Regions from separate parts of the Streptomyces sp. NPDC003248 genome, predicted to be linked through region 1. Evidence: riboswitches for the same ligand, from Rfam matches in the RefSeq annotation. Region 1 holds a riboswitch; the other holds the start of a gene.

Region 1 (5,091 bases):
GGCCTCGGGCAGCCGCCGGCCGAGCGCGGCCAGCACGTTGAACAGCTCGACGAGGGCCGCGAGCGCGTCGACGCCCTCCGTGGGGTTGCCCGTCGGGTGGGCGGCGCGGCCGTGGAACCCGACCCGGTACTGCTCCTGGGCCGTCAGCGGCGCCCGGACCCAGTCGTACACCCCCGGATGGAACATGAGCGCGGCGTCGACGTCGTCGAAGACGCCCGCCTCCACCTCCAGCACCTTGCCCCCGCCGCCCTCCTCGGCCGGGCTGCCCACCGCCAGCACCGACCCGGCGTCCGGCCCCAGCGCGGCGCGGGCGGCGATCGCCGCGCCCAGGCCGGCGGCGGCGATCAGGTTGTGCCCGCACGCGTGGCCGAGGCCGGGCAGGGCGTCGTACTCCAGCAGCAGTGCCACCGCGGGCCGCCCCCGGCCGTGGCGCGCGGTGAACGCGGTCGGCAGCCCCGCCACGTCCTGCCGCACCTCGAATCCGGCCCGGCGCAGCTCACCCGTCAGCAGCGCGCAGGCCCGCCGCTCGGCGAAGGCGTACTCGGGGTCGGCGTGCAGCGCCGACGCGACGCCCCAGAGGGCGTCCGCCCGCTCCGTCACCTCCTCGTGGACGCGGCGGTGGAGGGCGTCGGGATCGCGGTGCACACGGCCTCCCGGGCGTCGGCGGGGTTGTCCTTCCGACCCACCGGGTTCCACCGGGCGGCAGGTCGACACCCCGCCGGACGGGCCCGCCTCAGCCGTCGGCGGGCAGGGGGGACGGGACGGCCGCCGCCAGGGCGGCCAGCTCCTCCGGGCTGCGCGGTCCGGCCTCGCCCTCGGCCAACGCGCCCTGCGCCCGCAGCAGTCGGGCCGCGGCGACGCCCCAGGGCAGCCGCAGCCCCGCCGCGCGGAGCAGGTCGGCGCGGGCCAGGGTCGGGGCGGCGGGCCCGGTGTGGACGCCGGACGGGGTGAGGAGGGCCGCGTCGTCGGCCCAGCGCAGGGCCAGGTCGACGTCGTGCGTGGCCATCACGACCGTGGTGCCGGCGGCGCGCAGGGCGTCGAGCGTGGCCAGGAGGCGCTCCTGGCCGTCCGGGTCGAGTCCGGCGGTCGGCTCGTCGAGGACGAGCACGCGCGGCCGCATCGCGACGGCGCCCGCGATCGCGGTCCGCTTGCGCTGCCCGTAGGAGAGCAGATGCGTGGGCCGGTCGGCGAGGGCGGTGATGTCCAGGGCGGCGAGCGCCTCCGCCACCCGGGCCCGTACCTCGGGGTCGGGCAGACCGAGGTTGAGCGGCCCGAACGACACGTCCTGCGCGACGGACGCGGCGAACAGCTGGTCGTCCGGGTCCTGCACCACCAGCTGGACGGTCGTCCGCAGCCCGGTCAGCCCCTTGCGGTCGTACGCCACCGGCCGCCCGTCGACCGTCACCGTCCCGGCGCGCGGCCGCAGCCCGCCGCTGAGCAGCCGCATCAGGGTCGTCTTGCCGCTGCCGTTGCGGCCGAGCAGGGCGAGCGCGCGGCCCTCGCGGACCGCGAGGTCGAGGCCGTCGAGCACGGCCGGGCCGTCCTCGTACGCGAAGGAGACGCCCCGCAGGGCCACCGGCTCGCTCATGACAGGGGGCCTTCCAGGACGAGGGTGAGGGCGGCCACCGCTGCGAGGAGCGCGCAGCTCGCGGCCGTGAAGCGGACGGAGACGCGGGCCTCGGGCACCAGGACGCGCAGGGTGCCGTCGTAGCCGCGTCCGGCGAGCCCGGCGTGCAGGCGCGCAGCCCGGTCGAAGGCCCGCACGAAGGCGGTGGCGCCGAGCCCCGCCAGGGAGCGCCACTCGGCGGCCCGCGAGGTGTGCCCGAGCCGGGCCGCCTGGGCCTCCCGGATCCGCCGCACGGAGTCCAGCAGCAGGAAGCTCATGCGGTACGTGACCAGGGCGACGTCCACGACCGGCGCGGGCACGCCGGCCCGCACCAGCCGCGGCAGCAGGTCGGACACGGGGGTGGTGAACGCGAACAGCAGCACGCCGAGGGAGGCGGCCGAGGTGCGCAGCATCAGCTCCCCGGCCCGCGCGGGCCCGCCGTCGGCCAGGCCCACGAAGGCGCCGGGCCCGCCCACCCGGACCAGCAGGGGCAGGGCACCGGTGGCGCAGAAGCCCAGCGGCACCCGGTAGGCGCGCCACAGCCGGCGGGCCGGCACTCCCGCCGGGCCCAGCAGCACGGCGAGCGCCGTCACCAGCACCAGGGCCGCGCCCGGCCAGGGCGGCAGGGAGATCGCGAGCAGGGTCAGCCCGAGTCCGAGTACGGCCTTGTCCACGGGGTGGCGGCGGCGCCAGCGGCTGCTGTGCGCCGCCGCGTCGATCGGCAGCACGAGGGTCAGGCCCGTCCGCGCGCGGACTTCCCGGCGCCGCCGGGGGCGCCGTCCGCCGGCGCGGTCGCCTCCGCACGCTCCGCGCCGTCCGCGCCGGCGTCCGGGACCGTCCGGTGCGCGGTCCCCGGGCCGTCCGGCAGGGCCCTCGCCCGCTGTTCGCCCTGCCGCCGGCCCCGGCGCAGGCCGAAGTAGTAGGCGAGGACGCCCGCGCCCAGCGCGGCCTGGACGGCGAACAGCGCCGACTCGACCTCACCGGAGGGCGGCTCGTACAGCGGGGAGAACCAGGGCTCGTAGTCCGGGTCGATCTCGGTGATCGCCGTCTCCGCCTCGGCGTCGGAGCCCGCGAACGGCTCCTTCTTGCCGTCGCCCAGGCCCAGGGCCAGCGGCAGCACCGCGAGGGCGACCACCACGAGCAGCAGCAGGGCGTTGATCCTCGTGTTGCGGTTCACCGGGCCACCGCCTCCGTCCCGGTCGGCTGCGCCGACCGCCGCCCGGTGACGAGCACGCCGAGCCGGGTCAGTTCGCCCTTGCTGGACTGCACCAGCAGGCGCATCACGAGGACGGTGAGCAGGCCCTCGCTCACCGCGAGCGGGATCTGCGTGACGGCGAAGACGGAGCCGAACGTGCCGAGCGCGCCCAGGAACCCGCTGCCCGGGTCGGGGAACGCCAGCGCCAGCTGCACGCTGGTGACGCAGTACGTCGACAGGTCGGCGACGAACGCGCCGAAGAACACCGTGACCATCAGCGGCACGGCGAACCGCCGCAGCAGCCGGTACGTGCCGTAGCCGGCCCAGGGCCCGACGATCGCCATCGAGAAGGCGTTGGCGCCGAGCGTGGTCAGCCCGCCGTGCGCGAGCAGCAGCGCCTGGAAGAGCAGGGTGATGGTGCCCAGCACCGTCATGACCGGCGGCCGGAAGAGGATCGCGCCCAGGCCGGTCCCGGTGGGGTGCGAGCAACTGCCGGTCACCGAGGGCAGCTTGAGCGCGGACAGGACGAACGTGAAGGCCCCGGAGGCGCCGAGGAGAAGCGTGCTCTCCGGGTGCTCGCGCACCTCACGGCTCAGTGCGCGGACTCCGTGGACGACGAACGGCGCCGACGCGACGCCCCAGGCGACCGCGTGCGCCGGAGGAAGGAAACCCTCGGCTATGTGCATGGCTCAGCAGACCCTCTCCAGCACCTCGTGGATGGTTGACGCGCCTTGGCCGGTCTCCTGGCTGACGGGTACCACCGCCCGTGCTCCGCCTTCCCGGGTCCGAGGACCCAGTGGCTGCCCGCGAGGGCCGGAGCCGGACTTCCCGATCACAGTGGCGAGGGCCGCACCGGCATCACACCGGATTTCCCGTTCACCAAGGCGTGGTGACAGTAGTGCGCGGACCGGGGCGGTGACAAGCGGCAACGGGGGCGCGCGAGCGGCGGGCGGCGGCTCACACCCCGGCGCACAGCCGACCAAGCACGCCGCCCGGCTCGCCGTGTGTCGCCCCGGCTCGTGTCTGCCGCACACGACGCGCCCGCGCCCGCCGGTGCGCCCGACGGGCCCACCGCCCCCCGCCGCTCTCCCGGATCAGCGCCCCCGCCAGTCCAGACAGACCACCAGGGCGTCGTCCTCCGGGGTCCGTTCGCCGCGGTGGCGGTTCAGTTCGCGCAGGACGGCGTGCGGTACCTCGGCCGCGGGCAGCAGGCGGGTGGCCTGGATCGCCCGGGCGAGGGGGGCGTCGCCGTACGTCTCTCCGCCGGGGGAGGAGACCGCGTGCACGCCGTCGCTGACGAAGACGAGGCGGTCACCGGGCTCGGCGCGCACCTCCTGCTCCACGTAGTCGGTCTCCTCGAACATGCCGAGCGGCAACTGGGCGTCGAGGGGGATCCGTTCCACACGGCCGTCGCGCAGCCTCAGCATCCGCGGGGAGCCGGCGTCCACCACCCGGGCGCGTCCCGTCGTGAGGTCGAGGTCGAGCATGAGGACGGACAGGTAGCGGCGGCCCCGGTAGTGGGCGTGCACGGCCTGGTCGGCGAGCGCCGCCTGGTCGGCGAGGCACAGCCCGGCCCGCCGGGCGTTGCGCAGCGCGGTGATGGCCAGGCCGGTCAGCAGGGACGCCTCCGTGCCCTCGCCCATGCCGTTGGTGACGTACAGCATCAGGCGGTCGGCCGTCACCGACCAGTCGTAGTTGTCGCCGAAGACCGCGTAGGCGGGCTCCAGTTGCGCGCCCAGATCGAACTCGGGGCGGCTGCACGACCGGCCCGGGAGCAGGTGCCACTGCATCTCGGCCGCCAGGGTGAGCCGGTCCTTGCGTCTCGCCTGGACATAGAGGTCGGTGTCCCGGTCGGCCACGACCAGCTCGTGCCCGAGGGCCCGGGCGATCTCCGCGAGTTCGGCCGGCACGTCGCCGGCCGGCTCCGGCAGGGTCACGGTCAGCACGCCGAGCCGGTCGCCGCGCACGGAGACCGGCAGGTGCACCCGCACCCGCCCGTCCCCGACCGATTCCACGAACGGCTCCTGCGCGCCGAACGCCCGGCCGGCCGGGCCGTCGTGCACCGACACCGGCTCCGCCGTGTGCGGCAGCTCGGATACCGGTTGCAGCACGGTCAGGCCGTAGTCGGCGAGGTACAGCTCGACGGAGTCCGCCGCGTACTGGCGGAGCAGTACGCCGCGGACCGCGTCGAGCACCTCGTGGGGAGCCGCTGCCCGCAGCGCGCGCTCGGCGGTCACCAGTGCGTTCACGGTGGTCACTACATCAACCTTTCGTCGAATCCTCGGCGGCC
Region 2 (5,091 bases), on a different contig from region 1:
ACAGCGTGTCCACGAAGGCGGTGTTGCCGCTCAGCTCGTGGGCCCGGTAGAAGAGCACGCCGACGGTCGGCCGGCCCGCGACGAGGTCCCGCTCCCCGCGCACCCCGAACTCGGGCATCCTCCGCGGCTCGTCGAACCCCTCGCCGGTCAGCAGCACGGTGTCCGACAGGAACCGCGCCAGCTCGGTCAGGTTGTCCGGCCCGCCCTCGACGAGGTACCTCAGGGCCTCCGCGACGACCCCGGCGGGCACCGACGACTCGGCCATCAGCTCGGCGTCGGGCACGCTCTCCCCGCCGAGCAGCACGGTCGGGATCCCGGACGCCCGCAGCGCGGCCAGCCCGTCCTCCCAGGCCCGCTTGCCGCCCAGCAGCCGTACGACGGCGATGTCGGCGCCCTCGACCAGCGCGGGCAGGTCCCGCTCGACGTCCACCCGGGTCGGGTTGCCGATCCGGTAGGAGGCGCCGGAGGCGGACCGGGCCGCCAGCAGATCGGTGTCGGCGGTCGACAACAACAACACTGTGCTCATGCGGGCGCTCCCGGTGGAATGAAAGGCAGTCCTTGCGGCGCGCCCGACTCGATGAGCCGCCGGAGCGCGTCGGTGTCCGCGTGCTGTTCGATCAGGTCGCCGAGCCGGTCGAGCTGCTCCTCGCGCAGCGCGGCGAACGAGGTGCCGGCGGCGGGCACGAAACGACGGCCCGCGGCGGCCGCCACCTCGCGCAGGAAGGCCCGCCGGAATCCGTCCGACTCCAGCGAACCGTGCCAGTGCGTGCCCCAGGTCTGCCCGACCCGGCAGCCGTCGAGGAAGGGCTCCCCGCCCAGGACCTCGGCGACCCCGTGGTGGATCTCGTAGCCCTCGACCGGCTCCCCGAGGGCTTCCCCGACGGGCCGGGTGAGGGTCTTCTCCCGGGCGAAGCGCACGCGCACGGGGAGGACGCCGAGCCCGGCCACCCGCCCCCTGCGGCTCTCGACCTCGTCGTCGATGCGCTCGCCGAGGAGCTGGAAGCCGCCGCAGATGCCGAGGACGGGCCGCTGTTCGGCCGCCCTGCGGATCAGGGCGTCGGCCAGTCCCCGCTCCCGCAGCCACTCCAGCGCCCGCACGGTCCCCCGGGTGCCGGGCACGATCACGAGGTCGGCGTCCGCCAGCTCCTCCGGCCGGTCGACGAACCGCACCACGACGCCCGGTTCGGCGGCCAGCGCGTCGACGTCGGTGAAGTTGGACATCAGCGGGACCGCGCAGACGGCGACCCGCAGCACGTCCTCCCCCACGGGAGGGGCGACGGCCGACTCCCGGACCGTGCCGCGCAGCGACACCCGCAGCCCGTCCTCCTCGTCGATGCCGAGCCCGTGGCGGAACGGCAGCACCCCGTACGTGCGCCGCCCGGTCAGCCCGTGCAGCATGTCCAGGCCCGGATCCAGCAGCGAGACGTCGCCGCGGAACTTGTTGACGAGGAACCCGGCGACGAGCGCCTGGTCCTCGGGGGAGAGCAGGGCGACGGTCCCGAAGAACGAGGCGAAGACGCCGCCCCGGTCGATGTCGCCGACGACGAGCACGGGCAGCCCGGCGCCCCGCGCGATCCCCATGTTCACGATGTCCGTCCGCCGCAGGTTGATCTCGGCGGGAGAACCGGCCCCCTCACAGATCACCGCGTCATATGTGCCCCGCAACGTGTCGAGGCACTCCAGCACGGTCCCGAGGAGCTGCCGCTGCCGCCCCCCGTGGTACCCGCGGGCGCTCATCTCGCCGACCGGCTTCCCGAGCAGCACGACCTGGCTGCTCTGCTCACCGCCGGGCTTGAGCAGCACGGGGTTCATCAGCGCGGTCGGCTCCACCCGGCACGCCTGGGCCTGCATGGCCTGCGCGCGTCCGATCTCGGCGCCCTCCCGCGTCACGAACGAGTTCAGCGACATGTTCTGCGCCTTGAAGGGCGCGACCTTCACTCCCTGCCGCACCAGCCACCGGCAGATCCCGGCGGTGACGACGCTCTTGCCGGCGTCGGAGGTGGTGCCGGCGACGAGGAGACCCCCGCTCATGACGTACGCCCCTTCGCGACGAGGCGCGCGGCGACGGTGACGCCGAGCGCGAGGAGGCCGACGCGGCGGGAGAGCCGCGCGGCGCGTTCGATGTCCGGCGCGGCCACGGGCCGCCCGGCCGCCCCGTTGAGCACGGGCCGGTGCTCGACCCGGCCGCCGTAGGACAGGGTCCCGCCCAGCCGCACCCCGAGGGCGCCGGCGAAGGAGGCCTCCACCGGACCGGCGTTCGGGCTGGGGTGCTTGCGCGCGTCGGCCCGCCAGGCCCGTACGGCCCCGCGGGGGTCGTCCCCGGCGACGGCGGCGAGGGCGGCCGTCAGCCGTGCCCCCGGCCAGCCGGCGAGGTCGTCCAGGCGCGCCGAGGCCCAGCCGTAGCGGCGGTGACGCGGCGACCGGTGGCCGACCATGGCGTCGAGGGTGTTGACGGCCCGGAAGCCGAGCAGTCCGGGCACGCCGCCCACGGCGCCCCACACCAGTGCCCCCACCACCGCGTCGGAGGTGTTTTCGGCGACGGACTCGACGACGGCGCGGGCGATCCCGTCGGCGTCCAGGGCCTGCGGATCCCGCCCGCACAGGTGCGGCAGCCGGGCCCGCGCGCCCTCGACGTCCCCCGCCTCCAGACACCGCCCGATGGTCCGGGCCTCGCGCACGAGGGAGGTCCCGCCGACGACGGCCCAGGTGGCGGTGGCGGTCAGGGCGACGGAGGCGGCGGCCGACGACCGGACGGCGCGGGCGGCGCCGGCGCCCAGGGCCACGGCCCCGCCGACGCACACGGCGGTGTGCAGCGCGCCCCACCCGCGGTGGTCGTGCCACAGCACCCGCTCCACGCCGGCCGCGGCCCGCCCGAACACGGCGACCGGATGTCCCCGGCGCGGATCGCCGAAGAGCAGGTCCCCCAGGAGGCCGGCGGCGGCGCCGTACGCGTGAACGCGATCGGCACCCATCGGCTCAGCCGGCCGTGGGGTCGGGCAACGACCGGGTACGTGACCTCGAACGGCAGCCGAGCATGGCGTATGTCCTCACTCAGGGTGTCCACGCCCTGGTTCGACGAGACCGGCGACGAGAGTTCCTGGCTCCCGGGGGTGTCTACCCCGGTGACAGTGGCGGGACCGCGCCGGATTCACACCGGCTTCCTCTTCCTGTCGCCGTACATGGCTCCGGCAGTCCACCACGGGCCCGGAACGGCCGTCAACTTGGTGTTGACCTGCACGGGGAGAGTGTGCAGAACCCCACACCGGCGGTCCGGGACGGCCCGTCGCGGACGTGCGTCCGCCCCGTCGGACCGCCGGTGGGACGGCCGCCGACAGGGCGGGGGGTGGGAGGGACGGAAGGGGGAGGAGAGGGGGCGGGGGAGGGGCGGGGGCCCGTGGTGCGTGAAGGGCCGGAGACCCTCGGTGTGTGGCTCAGGCCACGATCAGCGAGATGCCGTACGCCACCGCGGCCGCACACGCCGCGAAGCAGGCGTACGCCCCGGTGACCGCGAGCGCGGCCGTCCCGCCCTGCGCCGCGGCCCGCTCGCGCCGCGACAGGCCCATGATGCCGAGGGTGAACAGCGCCACCAGGGCCACCGTGACCACGAGGCTGACGCCGAAGACGGAGCCCAGGGCCGCCCAGTCGATCTTCATGATGCTTCTCTTCCTTCGTGCCGGGTGGGCGGGCTCAGGCGGCGGGAGCCGTCGGCTCGGTGGCGATGGCCGGTGCGGCCGGCGACGGGACGGCGGCGGCCGGCCCGTCCGGGACCGTGCCCGCCGGGGGCGGGGTGACGGCCGCGATCGCCGTGGTGACCACGCCGGCCGGCTCGTCGGACCCGTTGACGTTCGACGCGTCCACGACCTCGTGCCGGGACTTCTTCCAGATCGCGGCGCTGGAGGCGACCAGGAAGACCGCGACGAGGCCCGTGCCCCAGGCGCCGAAGCCGGTGACGTACTCGGCGAGCGCGCCGACGACGGCCGCGGCCGGCAGGGTCAGGCCCCAGGCGACGAACATCCGGGTGGCCGTCGACCAGCGGACGACGCCGCCCTTGCGGCCCAGCCCCGCGCCCATCACCGCGCCGGAGACCGAGTGCGTGGTGGAGAGGGAGAAGCCGAGGTGGGAGGAGGCGAGGATGACGGTGGCCGCGCTGGTCTGGGCGGCGAAGCCCTGCTGCGGCTGGAGGTCGGTCAGGCCCTTGCCCATGGTGCGGATGATGCGCCAGCCGCCCAGGTAGGTGCCGAGCGCGATGGCGAGGCCCGCGGAGAGGATGACCCACAGCGGCGGGTCGGAGTCGGGGGCGACGGCGCCGCCGGCGACCAGGGCGAGGGTGATGATGCCCATCGTCTTCTGCGCGTCGTTGGTGCCGTGGGCGAGGGAGACCAGGCCCGCCGAGGCGATCTGGCCGGCCCGGTAGCCCTTCTCGGCCGCCTTGCCGTCGGCCTTCCGGCCGAGCGTGTACGACAGGCGGGTGGCGAACATCGCGGCGACGCCGGCCACGATCGGGGCGGCGACCGCCGGGAGCAGCACCTTGGTGACGAGCACGTCGCCGTGGACCGCGCCGACGCCCGCCGAGGCGATGGTGGCGCCGACCAGACCGCCCATGAGGGCGTGCGAGGAACTGGAGGGGAGTCCGACCAGCCAGGTCAGGAGGTTCCAGAGGATCGCGCCGACCAGGGCGGCGAAGATGACCTCGGGACGGATGCCGGTCTCGTCGACGAGACCCTTGGAGATCGTGTTGGCGACCTCCACCGAGAGGAATGCGCCTACAAGGTTGAGCACGGCGGACATGGCCACCGCGACCTTGGGCTTGAGCGCGCCGGTCGAGATGGTCGTGGCCATCGCGTTGGCGGTGTCGTGGAAACCGTTCGTGAAATCGAACGCGAGTGCGGTTACCACCACAATCGCGAGGATCAGCGAGAAGTTTTCCATTTACCCAGGCAATCGTTCGAGGTCATTGGCTGGATGAAGGTAGGTAACCTGGGTGAACGGAAGGTGAACTGAGTCGGGCTTCGGGATGACTGTCTGCGGAGTCCCGGATTCCGGCCGGCCGGGCGCCGCCCCTGGCAGGATCATGGGCATGGCTGAACCGCG

Evidence for each region. Region 1 has a riboswitch for cobalamin ahead of ACZ3KJ_RS19530 (energy-coupling factor ABC transporter permease). Riboswitches for the same ligand answer to the same signal wherever they lie in the genome.
Region 2: another riboswitch for cobalamin. It lies ahead of ACZ3KJ_RS30280 (cobalamin biosynthesis protein); the one in region 1 lies ahead of ACZ3KJ_RS19530 (energy-coupling factor ABC transporter permease).

Annotation. Positions count from the first base shown of each region.
Region 1 covers NZ_JBVHDT010000007.1:344,252-349,342, reverse strand. The annotation lists gene ACZ3KJ_RS19550 (amidohydrolase) at 1-645, opposite strand, end outside; gene ACZ3KJ_RS19545 (energy-coupling factor ABC transporter ATP-binding protein) at 734-1,588, opposite strand; gene cbiQ (cobalt ECF transporter T component CbiQ) at 1,585-2,334, opposite strand; gene ACZ3KJ_RS19535 (energy-coupling factor ABC transporter substrate-binding protein) at 2,340-2,783, opposite strand; gene ACZ3KJ_RS19530 (energy-coupling factor ABC transporter permease) at 2,780-3,487, opposite strand; cobalamin riboswitch at 3,518-3,700, opposite strand; gene ACZ3KJ_RS19525 (PP2C family protein-serine/threonine phosphatase) at 3,896-5,038, opposite strand.
Region 2 covers NZ_JBVHDT010000017.1:97,393-102,483, forward strand. The annotation lists gene cobN (cobaltochelatase subunit CobN) at 1-526, opposite strand, end outside; gene ACZ3KJ_RS30275 (cobyric acid synthase) at 523-2,031, opposite strand; gene ACZ3KJ_RS30280 (cobalamin biosynthesis protein) at 2,028-2,972, opposite strand; cobalamin riboswitch at 3,073-3,213, opposite strand; gene ACZ3KJ_RS30285 (hypothetical protein) at 3,432-3,653, opposite strand; gene ACZ3KJ_RS30290 (inorganic phosphate transporter) at 3,688-4,929, opposite strand; gene ACZ3KJ_RS30295 (class II aldolase/adducin family protein) at 5,078-5,091, shown strand, end outside.